Blastochloris tepida: one gene and its partner. The protein of the gene in region 2 interacts with the protein of the main gene of each other region in a pairwise test. Links are inferred from orthologs where the notes say so. Each region holds a gene or a part of one and is shown on either strand. Other genes may lie near its edges.

What was found. The genes of interacting proteins can lie anywhere in the genome.
Region 1: the proteins of hflK (region 2) and ftsH interact in binary tests that used the Escherichia coli proteins (3 or more experiments, as listed by UniProt). The link is inferred for Blastochloris tepida from one-to-one orthologs.

The regions. Positions count from the first base shown.
Region 1 is NZ_AP018907.1:545,215-548,860, reverse strand. The notes cover bases 1-2,993. They hold ftsH (ATP-dependent zinc metalloprotease FtsH), read right to left. Parts: upstream 2,456-2,993; coding sequence 545-2,455; downstream 1-544. Other genes in these bases: tilS (tRNA lysidine(34) synthetase TilS), read right to left, coding at 2,689-2,993; BLTE_RS02475 (tetratricopeptide repeat protein), read left to right, coding at 1-263. Also shown: more of tilS, read right to left, coding at 2,994-3,646. UniProt on the Escherichia coli protein: Acts as a processive, ATP-dependent zinc metallopeptidase for both cytoplasmic and membrane proteins. Plays a role in the quality control of integral membrane proteins.
Region 2 is NZ_AP018907.1:93,346-97,476, forward strand. What follows is about bases 804-3,626. They hold hflK (FtsH protease activity modulator HflK), read left to right. Parts: upstream 804-1,564; coding sequence 1,565-2,689; downstream 2,690-3,626. Other genes in these bases: BLTE_RS00385 (ribbon-helix-helix domain-containing protein), read left to right, coding at 804-986; hflC (protease modulator HflC), read left to right, coding at 2,686-3,582; BLTE_RS00400 (DUF2065 domain-containing protein), read left to right, coding at 3,602-3,626. Outside these bases: BLTE_RS00380 (DUF4169 family protein), read left to right, coding at 581-763; more of BLTE_RS00385, read left to right, coding at 765-803; more of BLTE_RS00400, read left to right, coding at 3,627-3,787; BLTE_RS00405 (Do family serine endopeptidase), read left to right, coding at 3,918-4,131.

The DNA of each region.
Region 1 (3,646 bases), 450 kb from region 2 along the record:
TCGAGGCCTGGAACCGCCGGGCCACCGTCAACTACATGCGCAAGGACTATGGCAGCGCGCTGCACGACGTCGCCGAGACGCTGGCGCGCGAGCCGCGCCATTTCGGCGCGCTGGTGGGGCTCGGCCTGATCCTGGAGGATATCGGCCAGGAGAAGCAGGCGCTGGAGGCGTTCCGTCAGGCGCTGGCGATCAACCCCTATCTCGAACGCGTGCCCGACCTCATCAAGCAGCTCGCCCCGAAGGTCGAAGGCCGCGAGATCTGAGCCGCCTGATCCCCTGCAACCGGCGCCAAGGGCCCCTTCCCTCGCGCGCCGTCGCTGCACCGGGAGGACGGCGGCATCGTGCGAGCCCCAACTGATAACAACGGCCCCAGACGCTGACGCGTGAGGCCGTTGACTCTCGCGGATTTTCTTTTGGGAAATCAGAGATTTCGCGAAAATCCGCGACCGGAACCAACGGTCCGCGTTCGCGACCGTTGGTATGACCCCCAACAGCAAAACGGCCGGAGGTGTCCCTCCGGCCGTTTTCGTTGATCGGCAGTGCCTCAAGCCTGCGGCTGCGGCTCCAGCTCGCCCTCGCCGCCCTTCGGGCGCGGCCGGCGCGGGATGGCCGAGGAGCGCGGCTGGGCCGGCTCGATCTCGACGTCGCGCACCGGCGGGTTGCCGTCGAGCAGGTTCTTGATCTCATCGCCGCTCAGCGTCTCGTATTCGAGCAGGCCCCTGGCCAGCGCCTCCAGCGCGTCGCGCCGCTCGTTCAGGATGCGGGTCGCCTCGCTGTGGCCCTCCTCGACCAGCCGCCGGACCTCCTTGTCGATGGTCTGAGCGGTCGCCTCGGAGATGTTCTGCTGGCGCGACACCGACATGCCGAGGAACACCTCGTCCTGGTTCTCGCCATAGGCCACCGTGCCGAGCTGGTCGGAGAAGCCCCAGCGGGTGACCATCATGCGGGCCAGACGCGTCGCCTGCTCGATGTCCGACTGCGCGCCCGAGGTGACCTTGTTCTTGCCGAACACCAGCTCCTCGGCGACCCGGCCGCCCATCATGATGGCGAGGCGCGAGGTCATCTGCTCGTAGCTCATCGACAGCTTGTCGCGCTCGGGCAGCTGCATGACCATGCCCAGCGCCCGGCCGCGCGGAATGATGGTGGCCTTGTGCACCGGATCGGTCGCCGGCACGCTGAGCGCGACGATGGCATGCCCGCCCTCGTGATAGGCGGTGAGGAGCTTCTCCTCCTCGGTCATCACCATCGACTTGCGCTCGGCGCCCATCATCACCTTGTCCTTGGCGTCCTCGAACTCCTGCTGGGTGACCATGCGCTTGTTGCGCCGGGCCGCCATCAGGGCCGCCTCGTTGACGAGGTTCATCAGGTCCGCGCCGGAGAAGCCGGGGGTGCCGCGGGCGATGGTCTTCAGGTTCACGTCCGGCGCCAGCGGCACCTTGCGCACGTGGACCTTCAGGATCTGCTCGCGGCCGACCACGTCCGGGTTCGGCACCACCACCTGCCGGTCGAAGCGGCCGGGACGCAGCAGCGCCGGATCCAGCACGTCGGGCCGGTTGGTGGCGGCGATCAGGATGATGCCTTCATTGGCCTCGAAGCCGTCCATCTCGACGAGCAGCTGGTTCAGCGTCTGCTCGCGCTCGTCATTGCCGCCGCCGAGGCCGGCGCCGCGATGACGGCCGACCGCGTCGATCTCGTCGATGAAGATGATGCACGGCGCGTTCTTCTTGGCCTGCTCGAACATGTCGCGCACCCGCGACGCGCCGACGCCGACGAACATCTCGACGAAGTCCGAGCCCGAGATGGTGAAGAACGGCACATTGGCTTCGCCGGCCACCGCGCGGGCGATGAGGGTCTTGCCGGTGCCCGGAGGGCCGACGAGGAGCACGCCGCGCGGGATGCGGCCGCCGAGCCGCTGGAACTTCTGCGGGTCGCGCAGGAACTCGACGATCTCCTGCAGATCCTGCTTGGCCTCGTCGACGCCCGCCACGTCCTCGAAGGTGACGCGGCCGTGCGCCTCGGTCAGCAGCTTGGCGCGGCTCTTGCCGAAGCCCATCGCCTTGCCGGCGCCGCCCTGCATCTGCCGCGACAGGAAGATCCACACGCCGATCAGCGCCACGAACGGCAGCCAGGAGAACAGAAGCTGGAGGAACCAGGGCGTGTCCTGCTGCGGCCGGGCGGTGATGGTCACGCCCTTGGTGTAGAGCCGCTGCACGAGGCCGGGATCGTCGGGCGCATAGGTCTGGAAGCCGCGACCGTCATTGAAATGACCGGTCACGTTCGAGCCTTCGATCACCACATCGCGAACCCGGTTCTGGTCGATCTCCGCCAGAAGCTGCGAGAACGGGATCTCATTGGCCTGCTGGCGCTGCGCCGGATTCTGGAACAGCGTGAAAAGAGCAAGCAGCAACAGGACGATGATGACCCAGAGCGCGAAATTCCGAAAGTTTCCGTTCATCGGGTTCCCCTGCGGCGCGATCGCGTTCGCCCGCGTCTTGTCCGGACCGGTACCCCGCTCCGCACGATTCTTGGAGACGCCATCGGCAAGGCGTCCCGCGCAATTGAGACCTAATCTAGGGCTCGCTCCCGGCCATCACAAGGGAAGCGCCCCTTCGGCCGAACGCAATTGCCGCAACCTGAGCGTCCCAAACCGAACGTCCCAAACTGAACGTCCGTCTACCCGAACGTTCGTCACCCGGACTCTGGCGCCCCTTCCTTAACGCCAGCCTTCCGGGCGCGCCGCGGCGGCGCGGGTCCGATCGATACGGCTCCCTGCGTCACGCTGATCACCGCGCCGGCCAATGTGCGACGATACGTCTCCCCGCCCGCCGGGGCGTGTTGCCGCGATGTCTGCACGTATTCGTGAAGGGCGTCGTGCAGCCGTTCGAGCTTGGCGAGCTCCACCGGCCCCTCGGTGCCGACGCGGCCGATGGCCCGGCCGAGCAGCCGCAGCGAAATCTCCGCCGGCAGCGCGACAAATTCCGCCACCGGCAGCCGGACAGCGCCGCCCGCCCCCGCCCCGGCCAGCGCCGCTTCGGCCGCGTCGGTGGCGGCCTCCAGCGCCGCCTCGGCCCGCGCCTGCCGGGCGGCGAGCCGGGCCAGCCGCCCGGCGGTGAGGCCCTCGCGCGCCAGCGCCTCCCATGCCGCCCGCAGCCGCGGCCGCGCGAAGCGCGGGTCGGCATTGGAGGGGTCGCCGCTCCAGATGATGCCCCGCGCCGCCAGCGTCGCGATCAGCCGCGCCTTGGCCACGGCGAGGAACGGCCGGTGCAGGCGGATCAGCCCCCGCGGCTCGACCGCCCGCATCGCCGCGAGCCCCGCCGGCCCGGAGCCCGCCGCGAGCCGCAGCAGCACGGTCTCCGCCTGATCGTCCAGCGTGTGGGCGGTGGCGACGTCGCAGGCCCCGAACGCCGCGGCGGCTTCGGCGATGAGGCCGTAGCGGGCCGTGCGCGCCGCCGCCATCACGCCGCTCATAGGCTTGTCGCCGAGCCAGGCCAGCGTGCGGTGGGGCACGCCGAGGCCGGCCGCGAGCCCCGCCACGGCTTCGGCCTCGGCCTCGGCCTCCGGGCGCAGGCGGTGATCGACGGTGACGGCGAGGAGATCGGGGAAGCGGGGTGCCGTGCGGCGCTGCTCGGCAGCGAGCACCAGGAGC
Region 2 (4,131 bases):
AAGGCGAAGCGCCGGCGCGCAGGCGAGCCGGCATCCGTGAAAGGCGGAGCGCTCATATCACACAGGCTGCGTGCCACACAGGCTTGCCGATACGGCGCGGCACCCGTCCGCTCGAGGTTCGGCCGAAGGGTGTTGCCCGGGAACGGCTTTTCGGCCTGGGGAGAAGGCTTGGCCGCGCCGTCTCGCCGCAGTCCGTTTCGCGCGGTTTTCGGTCAGAAATGGAAATGGCCGGTGCGAATCTGCCGCACCGGAAGTCGGGCTGGGAATCCGCGTGCGATACCTGGGAATTGGGTCCGTGGCGAAGGATATTCGATATTGCGAAATGATTGTATGGCTGCGCTTTTCGCATCAGCGGTATTCTGCTGGAGAGTCTTCCGGAAAGTGCTGGCTTGGAATACATCAATATCGTTCAGCGCTTAACCTTGGCGGAGCGGAGGGGGGAAGAGCGGGTGACGGAACTTTACCTTGACGCGCAGAATCGGTATAAATTCACAACATCCAGGATGTGCATCGCTTCGGCCTGCATTCGTCTTGCCGCAGGCGCATCCGACTTGGCAGTGGGGCACCGGGCCTGTCGTCCATGACTGAGGTGATCAACCTGCGGCAGGCGCGCAAGAACAAGGCGCGCGCTGCAGCCGGGGAGGCTGCTGCCGAAAACAGGCTGCGCCACGGCCGAACCAAGGCCGAACGAGAGACTGAGGAGGCGCGGCGGACCAAGGCCGCCCGCGTTCTCGATGCGCACAAGCGTGAAAAGGGCGAATGAAATGAAGAGTCCGGTCGTCAAGCGATCGATCGTGATCGCGGGCCACAAGACCAGCGTGAGCCTGGAAGATGCCTTCTGGGACGCGCTGAAGGAGATCGCCTCGCTGCGCAGAACGACTCTGTCCGAGCTGGTCGCCTCCATCGATGGCGGCCGCAACCACGGCAACCTGTCTTCCGCCATCCGGCTGTTCGTGCTCGACTATTACCGTAATCGCCCGCGCTGAGCGCCTGCGGCGCCAGTGATCTCTGCCGGCCTGCACCGGCGGCAGTTCCCGCTCAAACCGATTTTCCGGCCATTCCCGTCGCTGTCCGTGGCACGTGCCGCCGCCTTGGGCGGGCCGTTGTGCAGCGGGCCTCGCTGGCGGACGGCGGGCGGAAGGCTGTCGCAGCCGGATGCGCGCCTTGACGCGTCCGCTCCGAGTTCGCTCCAAACAATCGACCTGTCCCATTCGCGTTCGCAGAATCGGCTGCCGCTGTTGCGGAGCAGGCTCTGGCGCAGACGGATCAAGACGATCCCCGCCGTAAGCCGGTGATCCGCACTGATCTTTGGCGAAGTTTTTTTTACTTGTTTCAGTTCGACGTGGGTTGCGCCGGTGCTGTTTCGGCGCAAACCGGGCCATCAACCTTCCGCTCGCGCGCCGTGCCGAACTTTTGCGGCGGTCCGTTGAAAGGGCTTGCCTCCTTCCTATATCCCGGCCAAGACCGATATCTTGGCCAAGACCAGTGCCGGCCAGGATCGCGTGCGAGGACCGCGTCATGCCCGGCGTCGGTCGCGAGATGCGGTGACAGGAAGGAACACTCAATGCCCTGGAGCAACCAGAGCGGCGGCGGCGGACCGTGGGGACAGGGGCCGCGCGGCCCCTGGGGCAGCGGCCCCCAACCCAGCGGACCCACGCCCCCCGATCTCGAAGACCTCATCCGCAAGGGACAGGACCGCTTGCGCAGCGTGCTGCCCCCGGGCGGCTCGCTTGGCGGGCGCGGCTTGGCGCTGGCCAGTCTGGCGCTGGTTCTGCTGTGGTTGGCGACGGGATTCTATCGGGTCGAGCCGGACGAGCAGGGGGTGGTGCTGCGCTTCGGCAAGTATGTCTACTCCACCGACGCCGGTCTGAACTATCACTGGCCCTGGCCGATCGAGACGGCTCTGACCCCGAAGGTCACCACCGTCAACCGCATCGATATCGGCATGCGGCAGTTCGACGATTCCCGTCGCAACACCATCACCCGCGACGTGCCCGAAGAAAGCCTGATGCTGACCGGCGACGAGAACATCGTCGACATCGATTTCACGGTGTTCTGGCAGATCGCCAAGGCCGGCGACTTCCTGTTCAACATCCAGAACCAGGAAGGCACCATCAAGGCGGTGGCCGAGAGCGCCATGCGCGAGGTGGTCGGCCGGCGCGACATCCAGCCGATCCTCACGGGTGCGCGTCAGGCGATCGAGTCCGGCGTGCAGGAGTTGATGCAGAAGACGCTCGACGAATACGGTGCCGGCGTCCTGGTCCGCCAAGTCCAGTTGCAGAAGGTTGACCCCCCCAATCAGGTGATCGATGCGTTCCGTGACGTGCAGGCGGCGCGCGCCGACGCCGAACGCCTGCAGAACGAGGCTCAGAGCTACGCCAACCGGGTGGTGCCGGAGGCGCGCGGCGAGGCGGCCCGCGTGATCCAGTCGGCCGAGGGCTATCGCGAGCGGACCGTGGCGGAAGCGCGCGGCGCGGCCAGCCGCTTCACCCAGATCTTCGACGAGTATCGCAAGGCGCCGGAAGTGACGCGCCAGCGCATCTATCTCGAAACCATGGAGCGTGTGTTCGGCGGCATGGACAAGGTGATCATCGACCAGCGCGGCGGCCAGTCGCAGGGCGTCGTGCCCTTCCTGCCGCTCGATGCCCTGCAGCGGCGCGCCGCTCAGCCGCAGGGGGGTGCGCGATGAAGGGGGGCATTCTCAGCGGCATCGCCCTGGTGGTGCTGACGGCGTTGGTGATCCTCGGCTATTCGTCGGCGTTCATCGTGCACCAGACGCAGCAGGCGCTGGTGCTACGGCTCGGCGAACCGGTGCGGGTGATCACGCAGCCCGGCCTTGCCTTCAAGGTGCCGTTCGTCGACAGCGTGACCTTCTTCGACAATCGCGTGCTGGACCTCGATGCCCAGCCGCAGGAAGTGATCGCCTCGGACCAGAAGCGGCTGGTGGTGGACGCCTTCGCCCGCTACCGCATCTCGAACGCGCTGCGCTTCTTCCAGACGGTGGGCACGGTGCAGGGCGCCAATTCGCGCCTGTCGGTGATCCTCAACTCGGCGGTGCGCCGCGTGCTGGGCGAGGCCACCTTCACCCAGTTGGTGCGCGACGACCGCGCCGGCCTGATGTCGCGCATCCGCCAGCAGGTGACACCCGAGGCGCAGAACCTCGGCGTCGAGATCGTCGACGTGCGCATCCGCCGCGCCGATCTGCCGGAGGCCAACAGCCAGGCGGTGTTCGAGCGCATGAAGACCGAGCGTCAGCGCGAGGCCAACGAGATCCGTGCCCAGGGCCGCGAGCAGTCGCAGCGCATCACCGCGCGGGCCGACCGCGACGTGACGGTGCTGATCGGCGAGGCCAACGCCAAGGGCGAGCAGGTGCGAGGCGAAGGCGATGCCGAACGCAACCGCATCTTCGCCGAGGCGTTCGGGCGCGACCCCGATTTCTTCACCTTCTACCGGTCGATGCAGGCCTACGAGGCGGGCCTCAAGGCTGGCGACACCCGCATGATCCTGGCACCGGATTCGGCCTTCTTCCGCTACTTCGGCGACCCCGCCGGAGGCCGGAAGCCGGAGCCCGGAAAGCCCTGAGGCGGGACGTCCCAAGGCCATGGAGGACTTCATCGTCGCGTTCGGTCTTCTGCTGGCCATGGAGGGGCTGCTTTATGCCGCCGCTCCGGACCTGGCGCGGCGGGCGGTCGTCAGCATCCTGCAGACCCCCGATTCGGTACTCCGGATCGGGGGACTCGCGGCGGCGGTCGTCGGCGTCGTGCTGATCTGGATCGTCCGGGGATGAGGCCCTCTGCGATCCGCCGCGGCGGCCTGTTCGGCTCGCCGGGGCGGCGCGCCGCGGCGTTCGGAGGGCTTGCGTGCCGGCGGCGTTCGCGCGAGCGTCTGTTCGATTCGAAACAAGGAGCTTCAGAGCCATGCTCTCTCACGCCCGTGCCTTGACCGTCGCGCGTCTCGGGCTGGCAGCCGCGCTGGCTCTGGCCGTCGTGCTGCCGCTGCCGGGCGCCCAGGCGCAGCAGCTGGCGAGCCGCGAGCTTCCCGACGTCGCCGACGTCGTCGACAAGGTCATCGACGCGGTGGTCTACATCTCCACCACCGCCCGCGTCGAAACCAAGCAGGGCCCGATTCCGC